Saccharopolyspora erythraea: one gene and its partner. The protein of the gene in region 1 interacts with the protein of each later gene in a pairwise test. Links are inferred from orthologs where the notes say so. Each region holds a gene or a part of one and is shown on either strand. Other genes may lie near its edges.

Evidence for each region. The genes of interacting proteins can lie anywhere in the genome.
Region 2: the proteins of HUO13_RS34815 (region 1) and HUO13_RS33355 interact in binary tests that used the Escherichia coli proteins (3 or more experiments, as listed by UniProt). The link is inferred for Saccharopolyspora erythraea from one-to-one orthologs.

The regions. Positions count from the first base shown.
Region 1 is NZ_CP054839.1:7,756,356-7,760,510, reverse strand. The notes cover bases 546-3,397. They hold HUO13_RS34815 (1,4-dihydroxy-2-naphthoyl-CoA synthase), read right to left. Parts: upstream 2,508-3,397; coding sequence 1,584-2,507; downstream 546-1,583. Other genes in these bases: menD (2-succinyl-5-enolpyruvyl-6-hydroxy-3-cyclohexene-1-carboxylic-acid synthase), read left to right, coding at 2,635-3,397; HUO13_RS37950 (hypothetical protein), read left to right, coding at 1,095-1,436; menE (o-succinylbenzoate--CoA ligase), read right to left, coding at 546-685. In the rest of the region: more of menE, read right to left, coding at 1-545; more of menD, read left to right, coding at 3,398-4,155. UniProt on the Escherichia coli protein: Converts o-succinylbenzoyl-CoA (OSB-CoA) to 1,4-dihydroxy-2-naphthoyl-CoA (DHNA-CoA).
Region 2 is NZ_CP054839.1:7,455,262-7,459,427, forward strand. What follows is about bases 421-3,283. They hold HUO13_RS33355 (NAD-dependent epimerase/dehydratase family protein), read right to left. Parts: upstream 2,414-3,283; coding sequence 1,427-2,413; downstream 421-1,426. Other genes in these bases: HUO13_RS33350 (glycosyltransferase family 4 protein), read right to left, coding at 421-1,430; HUO13_RS33360 (hypothetical protein), read right to left, coding at 2,815-3,024. Outside these bases: HUO13_RS33345 (hypothetical protein), read right to left, coding at 1-165; more of HUO13_RS33350, read right to left, coding at 165-420; HUO13_RS33365 (helix-turn-helix domain-containing protein), read left to right, coding at 3,452-4,166. UniProt on the Escherichia coli protein: Catalyzes the interconversion between ADP-D-glycero-beta-D-manno-heptose and ADP-L-glycero-beta-D-manno-heptose via an epimerization at carbon 6 of the heptose.

The DNA.
Region 1 (4,155 bases):
GCACGCCGTCGTACACGCAGCCGCCTGCTGTCTCGCTCATGCCGTACGTCGTCACCACGCGCACCCCCTCGTCGAGGGCCCGGCGCAGCAGCGCGGGAGGCGTCGCCGCCCCGCCGAGCAGCACGGCGTCGAACCGGCGCAGCGCCGCCAGCCCCTGCCCGCCGTCGTTGACCACGCGGCTGAGCTGCGTCGGGACCATCGAGGTGTAGTGCGGGCCGTCGTTCGCCAGCATCTCCGCGGCGGCCTCGGCGAAGCGGTCGGGCCGGAAGCCGCCCGCGGTGTCGACCGCCACCGGCGTCGTCCCGGCGAGCAGCGCGCGGACCAGTACCTGGATGCCCGCGATGTGGTGCGCGGGCATCGGCAGCAGCCAGTGCCCGGAACCGCCGAGGCGGCGGTGCGTCGCCTCGGCGGAGGCGCGCAGCGCCGAAGCGGGCAGCAGCACGCCCTTCGGCACGCCGGTCGAACCCGAGGTGGCGATGACCAGCGCGGTCGGGTCACCGGCGGTGTCCTCACCCGGCCCGAGCGCGGTGCCGGGCGCCAGCGCCCGCACCGGCTCGGAGCCCTCGGCCACCGGCAGCAGCGCCGGACCGTCCCCGTCGAGCGCCCTACGCAGCGCAGGCAGCACCTCCGGCGCACGCCTTCCGGCGGGCACCACCAGCGGCTCGATGACACGTGGGCTCGGCATGGCGCTCATTCTCGGCCAAGGCCCTCACCAGGCGAAATCATCGACCACGCGTTCGAGTGAGTTCGCTCAAGAATTCGAGTCCCTGCGGCGATGGTGTTGTCGCACTCCCCAGAGGAGATCGAGGTGACGAGCTTGGCGCCGGCCGAAGCGTCGCGGGCCTTCGATCCGCTGGCCGACCTCGCGGGCATGTGGACCACGGGGCTCGCCGAGCGGTACCTGCCCATCCCGGGCATGTCCGCGGTGAAGTACGAATGCCTGGACGGAAGGTTGACCGTGATCCCGCACGACTCGTCGGCCAATTCCCATGCGGCGGGGAAGCTGAACCGGATCTTGGCCCCGCCTGCGGAAGAGGCGGGCTTCCTCGCCTGCCTGACCATCAACGTCGCGTTCTCGCCGAAGCGGTGGATCGATCCAGCCGGACCTGACGATCGTCAAGTCGCTTCCGGAGCCCGATGTCGACGTGTGGGTCCCGACCGACCAAGTGCTGATGCCCGTCGAGTTCGTCTCGCCGTCGAGCCGCCGCAAGGACCGCATCGACAAGCCCGCGCTGTGCGCGGCGGCGAAGATCCCCTACTTCATGGAGGTCGAGGTCCGCCGGTCGCAGGTCCGATCGGAGGTCAAGCTGTTCGCGCTCGACATCGACCACTACGTCGAGGTCGCCGTCGCCGGGGCGGGTTCGCGGTTCGAGATCGAGTACCCGTTCCCGCTGTCGTTCGATCCGAAGGAGCTGCTGCCGCCGCAGCCGCGCTGACGGCAAAGGCCAGGTGTGGGTACCGCCACCATGTGCCGAGCGACACCGCTCGTGGCCGGCGGGCGATGTCTCCACGGCCACGAGCGGGCACTCGCGAGCACTGGCCACTGGTCAGCGCGCAGTGCGACCAGCCGGTAATAGCAGGGATCAGTAGTACCAGGGGAAGGACGACCAGTCCGGCTCGCGCTTCTCGAGGAAGGAGTCGCGGCCCTCGACGGCTTCGTCGGTCATGTAGGCCAGCCGGGTCGTCTCGCCCGCGAAGAGCTGCTGGCCGACCAGGCCGTCGTCGATCGCGTTGAACGCGTACTTGAGCATCCGCTGCGCGGTCGGCGACTTGCCGTTGATCTCGCGCGCCCACTGCAGGGCGATGGCCTCCAGCTCCTCGTGCGGCACGGCCTCGTTGACCATGCCCATCCGGAACGCCTGTTCGGCGGTGTAGGGGCGGCCGAGGAAGAAGATCTCCCGCGCGAACTTCTGCCCCACCTGGCGGGCCAGGTAGGCCGACCCGAAGCCGCCGTCGAAGCTGCCGACGTCGGCGTCGGTCTGCTTGAACCGGGCGTGCTCGGCACTGGCCAGGGTGAGATCGCACACCACGTGCAGGCTGTGCCCGCCACCTGCGGCCCAGCCCGGCACCACCGCGATGACGATCTTGGGCATGAACCGGATCAGGCGCTGCACCTCGAGGATGTGCAGCCGCCCCGCCCGTGCCGGGTCGACGGTGTCGGAAGTCTCACCGCGGGCGTACTGGTAGCCCGAACGGCCGCGGATGCGCTGGTCACCGCCGGAGCAGAACGCCCAGCCGCCGTCCTTGGGCGACGGCCCGTTGCCGGTCAGCAGCACGCAGCCGACGTCGCTGGTCATCCGCGCGTGGTCGAGCGCGCGGTAGAGCTCGTCGACGGTGTGCGGGCGGAAAGCGTTGCGGACTTCCGGCCGGTTGAAGGCGATGCGTACGGTGCCCTTCCCGGGCCCGTCCTCGACGCAGCGGTGGTAGGTGATGTCGGTGAAGTCGAAGCCGTCCACGGGCTCCCACGCGACCGGATCGAACAGCTCAGAGACACGCGGATTCTGCACACCTGGGACAATAGGCCCAGCAAGCACCGGGGCACGGGCCCGCCCGCACCGCCTCGGCGCCTGCCGGGCCGGCGGCCGGGGTGACGTCTGACCGCCGTCCGCAAGCGAATTTCTCAGGGGTGATGGGTTGAATCCGTCCACGGCCCAGGCCGAGGTCATCGTCGACGAGCTCGTCCGCAACGGGGTGCGCCAGGTGGTGCTGGCCCCGGGGTCCCGCAACGCACCCCTGTCCTTCGCGCTGCACGATGCCGCCGAGGCGGGCAGGATCGACCTGCACGTCCGCATCGACGAGCGCAGCGCGGGGTTCCTCGCGCTGGGCATCGCCGCCCGCACGCGGCGCCCGGTGGTCGTGGCGTGCACCTCGGGCACCGCGGCGACGAACCTGCACCCGGCCGTGAGCGAGGCGTGCCACGCCGGGATTCCGCTGATCGTGCTGACCGCCGACCGCCCGCCCGAGCTGCGGGCCGCGGGCGCCAACCAGACGATCGACCAGTACCGCCTCTACGGCACCGCGGTCAGGCTGTTCGACGAGCTCGCGGTGGCCGAGAACCGGCCCGGCCAGAACGCCTACTGGCGCACCCAGGTGTGCCGGGCCGCCTCGATGGCCGCCGGTACCACCTGGGGCGGCCCGGTGCACCTGAACCTGCCGTTCCGGGAGCCGCTGGTGCCCAGCGGCGACCGCGACTGGTGCGAGCCGCTGGACGGACGTGCCGACGGGCAGCGCTGGACCGAGGTCTCCGAGCACGAGAGCGCGCCGAGCACGCTGTCCAAGGTGCGGTCGCGCCGCGGACTGGTCCTGGTCGCCGACGGCGCCGCCGAGAGCGCGAGCGCCTGGGGCGAGCGGTACGGCTGGCCGGTGCTGTCGGAGACCGGCGGTGTCGGGCTCTCCGGCGCGGCCGCGATCAGCACCGGCATGTGGCTGCTCAAGCTGCCCGGCTTCATGCGCGACCACCTCCCGGAGCAGGTGCTGTGCGTAGGCCGCAACACGGTCTTCCGCCAGGTGCAGAGCCTGCTCGCCGACTCCGGGGTCGAGGTCCTGCTGGCCCACGGCGGCTCGCACTGGCCGACCCCCGCGCACAACGTGCGGGAGGTCGCCGAGACCTTCGGCGCCTCGCCGGGACCGGCCGACCCCGACTGGCTGACCGGGTGGCAGCAGGCGGACCAGAAGGCATCGGCGGCCCTGCACGCGGCGCTGGACCTGGAGCGGTGGCCGAACGGGCCGGTCGTCGCCCGCGACGTCGTCGACGCCCTTCCGGCGGGGTCGCTGCTGGTGCTGGGTTCCTCGAACCCGACGCGTGACGTCGCCCTCGCCGCGAACCACCGGCCGGACGTCGTCGTGCACCGCAACCGCGGCGTGGCCGGGATCGACGGCACGGTGTCCGCGGCGATCGGCTCCGCGCTGGCGCACGGCGGCCCGTCCTACGCGCTGCTCGGCGATCTGACGTTCCTGCACGACAGCAACGGGCTCATACTCGGCCCGCAGGAACAGCGCCCGGACCTGACGATCGTGGTCCTCAACGACGACGGCGGCGGCATCTTCTCCCTGCTGGAGCAGGGAAGTCCCGAACACAGCGGCTCCTTCGAGCGGGTCTTCGGCACCCCGCACGGCACCGACATCGGCAGCCTCTGCGCGGCCCACGGCGTCGAG
Region 2 (4,166 bases), 300 kb from region 1 along the record:
GGCGACGGTGGCCGCGTCGCGCGCGACCGTGATCGTCATGTGCGGCTCACTCTCACCGGCGGACAACAGGAACGGGCTCACGTAGTGGTGCACGGCGACGTGGATTTCGTTGGACGCGTTGAGCCGGCATACGCAGGTCCCGAGGTCAAGGAATCGCGATTCCATCAGCAGCCTTTCGGTGTGACGGTGCTACGGCGGCGCAGCCAGTGCGGTTGTCCGGGCTGGGTGATCTCCGGGGCTCCCAGGGCGTCTTGATCGACGTGCTCGCTCAGCCACCGCGGCTGACCGGCGCAGTAGCGGTCGACGGTCGGCTTCGCTCGTGGCGAGATGGCGTTGAGCCACGCTCGGCAGCGCCGTACCAGCCCAGCGCCGATCTGCTGCCACGACAGCTCTCGTTCGATGCAGCGACGGCCTCCCCGCCCCATCTGATGGAGTGTGTCGGGGTCGCGCAGCAGCGCGGCGATCCGCGTGGGCCACATGTGCAAGTCGTCGTCGACGAGCACGCCCGGATGTGCGGCGGGAAGGCCGGTCACGGCTTCGCTTGTGCCCAGCACCGGCAGCCCTGCAGCGAGGTAGTCGAGAACCTTCATTTTCGCGCCCGATCCCGCGGTCAGCGGCGCGAGTGCGAGGGTGGTGCGTTCCAAGGCTTGGTCGATCGTGTCCACGCGGCCGGTGAACTCGATGCCTTGACCTCCGCGGGTTAGCGCGGCGGGGCCGCGGCCGACGATGCGCGCCCGAACGTCGAGACCGTCGGCGCGCAGTGCAGGCATGATCACGCTGCGAATGGCCTCGACCGCGCGAGCATTGGGTTGGTAGTAGAGGTTGCCAACGAAGACCAACGTCGCGGCGTCGGTATCCGGTCCCCAGTAGCGGCGCTGGTTCGGGTCGGCACCGTTGGGCAGCAACGCCGTTCGCAGCGCGGGAACACCCGCATTGGCTGCCAGCTCATTTTCGTTGTCCGTAGAAACGATCACGTTGTCGGCGGTACGCAGCGCGATGCGCTGTGTCGTCGCGTGGGTCTGCACTGTCTCCGGCGGCTCACCGACGCTGGCTGCGACTGCGGCGTCGTCGTCGTGCATGTCGTACACCAAACGCCCACCCAGCAGACCGGCTAGCTCACGCCCAATGGCAACAAGCGATTCCGCTTCGCACAAAACAAGGAAGTCCACCACAGCTCGTCCGAGGAGCCCGGCGAGTGCGCGGGGCACGTAGAAGTCGCTGGGATGTATGAGCACGACATCGAACGGCCAGTCCGTGGCCTCACCGTAGTCCGCACCGCGATCGCACAGCACCAGCGTGACAGCGGCGCCGGCGCGGTGACTGTGCTCGGCAAGCGCAAGGACACGTGCAGGCGTGCCTGCCAATGCTCGACCGCGCCACACGTTCGGCGTATCGAGCACGAAGACGAGGTTCGGGACGGCAGCGCTCATGATGCTTTGTCCTCCGGCTCGACACCGTGTGCGGGGAGGCCTGTCGCGATCGTTCGTCGGATTCCTTCTCGCAAGGGGGTACGAGGCCACCACGGCACAATTTGTCGCAGGCGATCCGGGTTGGCAAATGACATCGACCGTGTTCGGCGTCGGAGACGCTCTGCGTCCACTCGCGTGTCCAGGCGTTGGCCGATGATGCTGGCGACAATATCGATGAGCTCACGACCAGTGGCCGGAACGCCCGAGCCGATGTTGAAGACTCCGCTCCTGCGGGTGCGCAGGAGTGCTAGCAACGCATCGGCAACGTCATCGACGTAGACGAAATCGCGTGCCGCTTCCAGGTCACCGAGATAGAGCGTCTGGCTACGTCGGGCCTGCCGGAGGACCTCGGGAAGCAGGTGTGGGTGCGGATCACCGGGGCCGTAGACGTTGAACAGGCGAGCGACCACGGTGGTGCATGATCCGAGGCGGTGCGCCTGGTCCTGCAGTAGACGTTCGCTGAAGAGCTTCGACCAGCCGTACACGCCCTGTGGTTGCAGCTGGTCGTCCTCGTGGTGTGGGCGGTTGGTCGGCGCATACACGTCGGCGGTCGAGGCGAACACCAACCGTTGTGGCGGGTTGACCGCACAGGCATCGAGCACATGTTGGGTGCCCAACACGTTGATCGCCAATGTTTCGGCAGGTGCTCTGTCACAAGCGGGGATGAAGTGTTGCGCAGCAAGATGCACCACAGCCCAGGGCCGTTCTGCCGCCATGAGCTGGACAAGCTCTGAACGCTGGCGGATGTCGAGTACCTGACGCCGTACCTCGGGGTAATCGGCGAACTCGTTCAGTCGGTGCAGCGTTCCGGCACTGCCATCATCTACCGCCACGACACGGAACCCCCGTGCGCGAAGCGCACGCACCACGGGAACACCGATCAGACCGGCTGCGCCCGTGACGAGTACGACGCGGGAGTGATCGGTGTCGTACGTCTCGTTCACCGGGCCTACCTCGCCCGCTTGCCCTACGGAATAGTGATTGCATCTTCGCTCGGAAGAGATCTTCATTCGCATGTGTAGTTCCTCTTTCGAATTCAGCGATGAGGTCGGCCGCAGCAGGCGCCGTTGCTCGAGGCTGCGGCCGACCTCTGTACGGCCTGGTGTCGGTGTCGGGGTCCTCGACCGCAGGCCGTGTCTTGATGCGTTTCAAGGCTTGCAGGACCGCTCGCAGGCAAGCGGATCCTTCGCTGCCTCGACTGGGTTGTGGACCGGTGTGAGCGCCGGGAGTGGAATCGGCATGGTTCTCATGTCCGCTGGCAATTCCCAGCCGAGGTCCCCAGTCCAGGCGGTCACGTATCCGTCGGGGCTTTGGTCAGCGCTGTGTCTGCCCACAGCGACGCAAGTCATTGCGGGCGGTTTGGCAAGATCGTGTCGTCCGATCCGGAAGCCAAAGCGGCTAGCAACTCGCTCAGTGCCTCGACGTGATTGCCGACGACATGGGTGATGTTTGCCGGCGGCGCCAGGAGCTTGATGCCACGTGGGGTGCGGGCAAGTCGGAGCGTAACCCGATTTCGTCGGTGATCTTCAGCAGCGATCTCGATCCATTTCTGCACTGCGTGCCTTCCCTGGTCGGTAGGGTGTCCGGGCGGCGCGGCGGGGGGCTTGGCGGTCGCGCCGCCCGGACGTGGAACCCTGGTCCGGCGTCGAGTTCGGGGCACCACGCCGGACCAGGTGCCTATGCGGTCGTCTCGAAACGCTTTCCCTGATCAATTTCCTACGGGCTGCGTACGCCAGGTCCGCAGTAAGCTGTGATGGCACACGTCTTCAGCTCCGTGACCGCGTTCAGAGACATTTGTGTCTTGCCCGCTGCTCAGCGCCGCTGCCGAGCTCGTCTGAAACAGTGCGTTGAGCTGCCATGGCCCAAGCTTCGCGCTCATGGGCGTCAGCCGGAACGAACCGAACGCGCACCGGAGACGAACCCACGACGCACTCCGGCGCTGACTACTGGATGCATCGGTGCCACTGAGCGATCATGGGAGAATGCCGACCATCGCTCGTTGGACCGGGTTCGAGGCCAAGCTGCTTCGAGACGCGCTTCGGCTCACGGTCAATGACTTCGCAGCGTTGCTGGGTGTGAGCACAAGGACGATCAACAAATGGGAGTCAAAGCGAGCCGAAATCACGCCGCTCCCCGAGATGCAATCGGCCCTCGACACCGCGCTCACTCGAGCAGCAGACGACGTTCGTGAAAGGTTCGACCAACTCAAGCAGGCCGCCTACGGAGCTGGAGAGCCTCGCACCGTGCAGGCTTACCGGCCCGCCGTCACCGCTGGGTCGGCCGGTTCGTCGCAGACCATGGTCGGCAACATTGTGGAGTTCATCGGGAGCGACATGGCAACACGTCGAGAGTTTCTGGAGCTGTCGCTGCTCACCGGCACAGCTCTCGTAGTCCCGGTGAGGCACTGGGCCGCTGCTTCCCCGGTCGTCCCCGTCAAGCCCGGCCAGGTCGGCCCCGACGAGATCGACAGCCTGGAGCAGGCCGTGGACCTGTTCCGACGATGGGACGCATCAGGCCAAGGGGGCTTGCACCGCAAAGCCGTGCTCGGTCAGCTCAACGCCGTGGTCGAAACCCTTGAGCACAGCCATCCGGCCGCCGCTCAGCGTCGGCTGTTCGAAGTCGTCGGTCAGCTCGCCCAGCTCGCAGGGTGGATGACTTGGGATGCAGGCTTTCCCGTCGGGGCTCAGCGCTACTTCC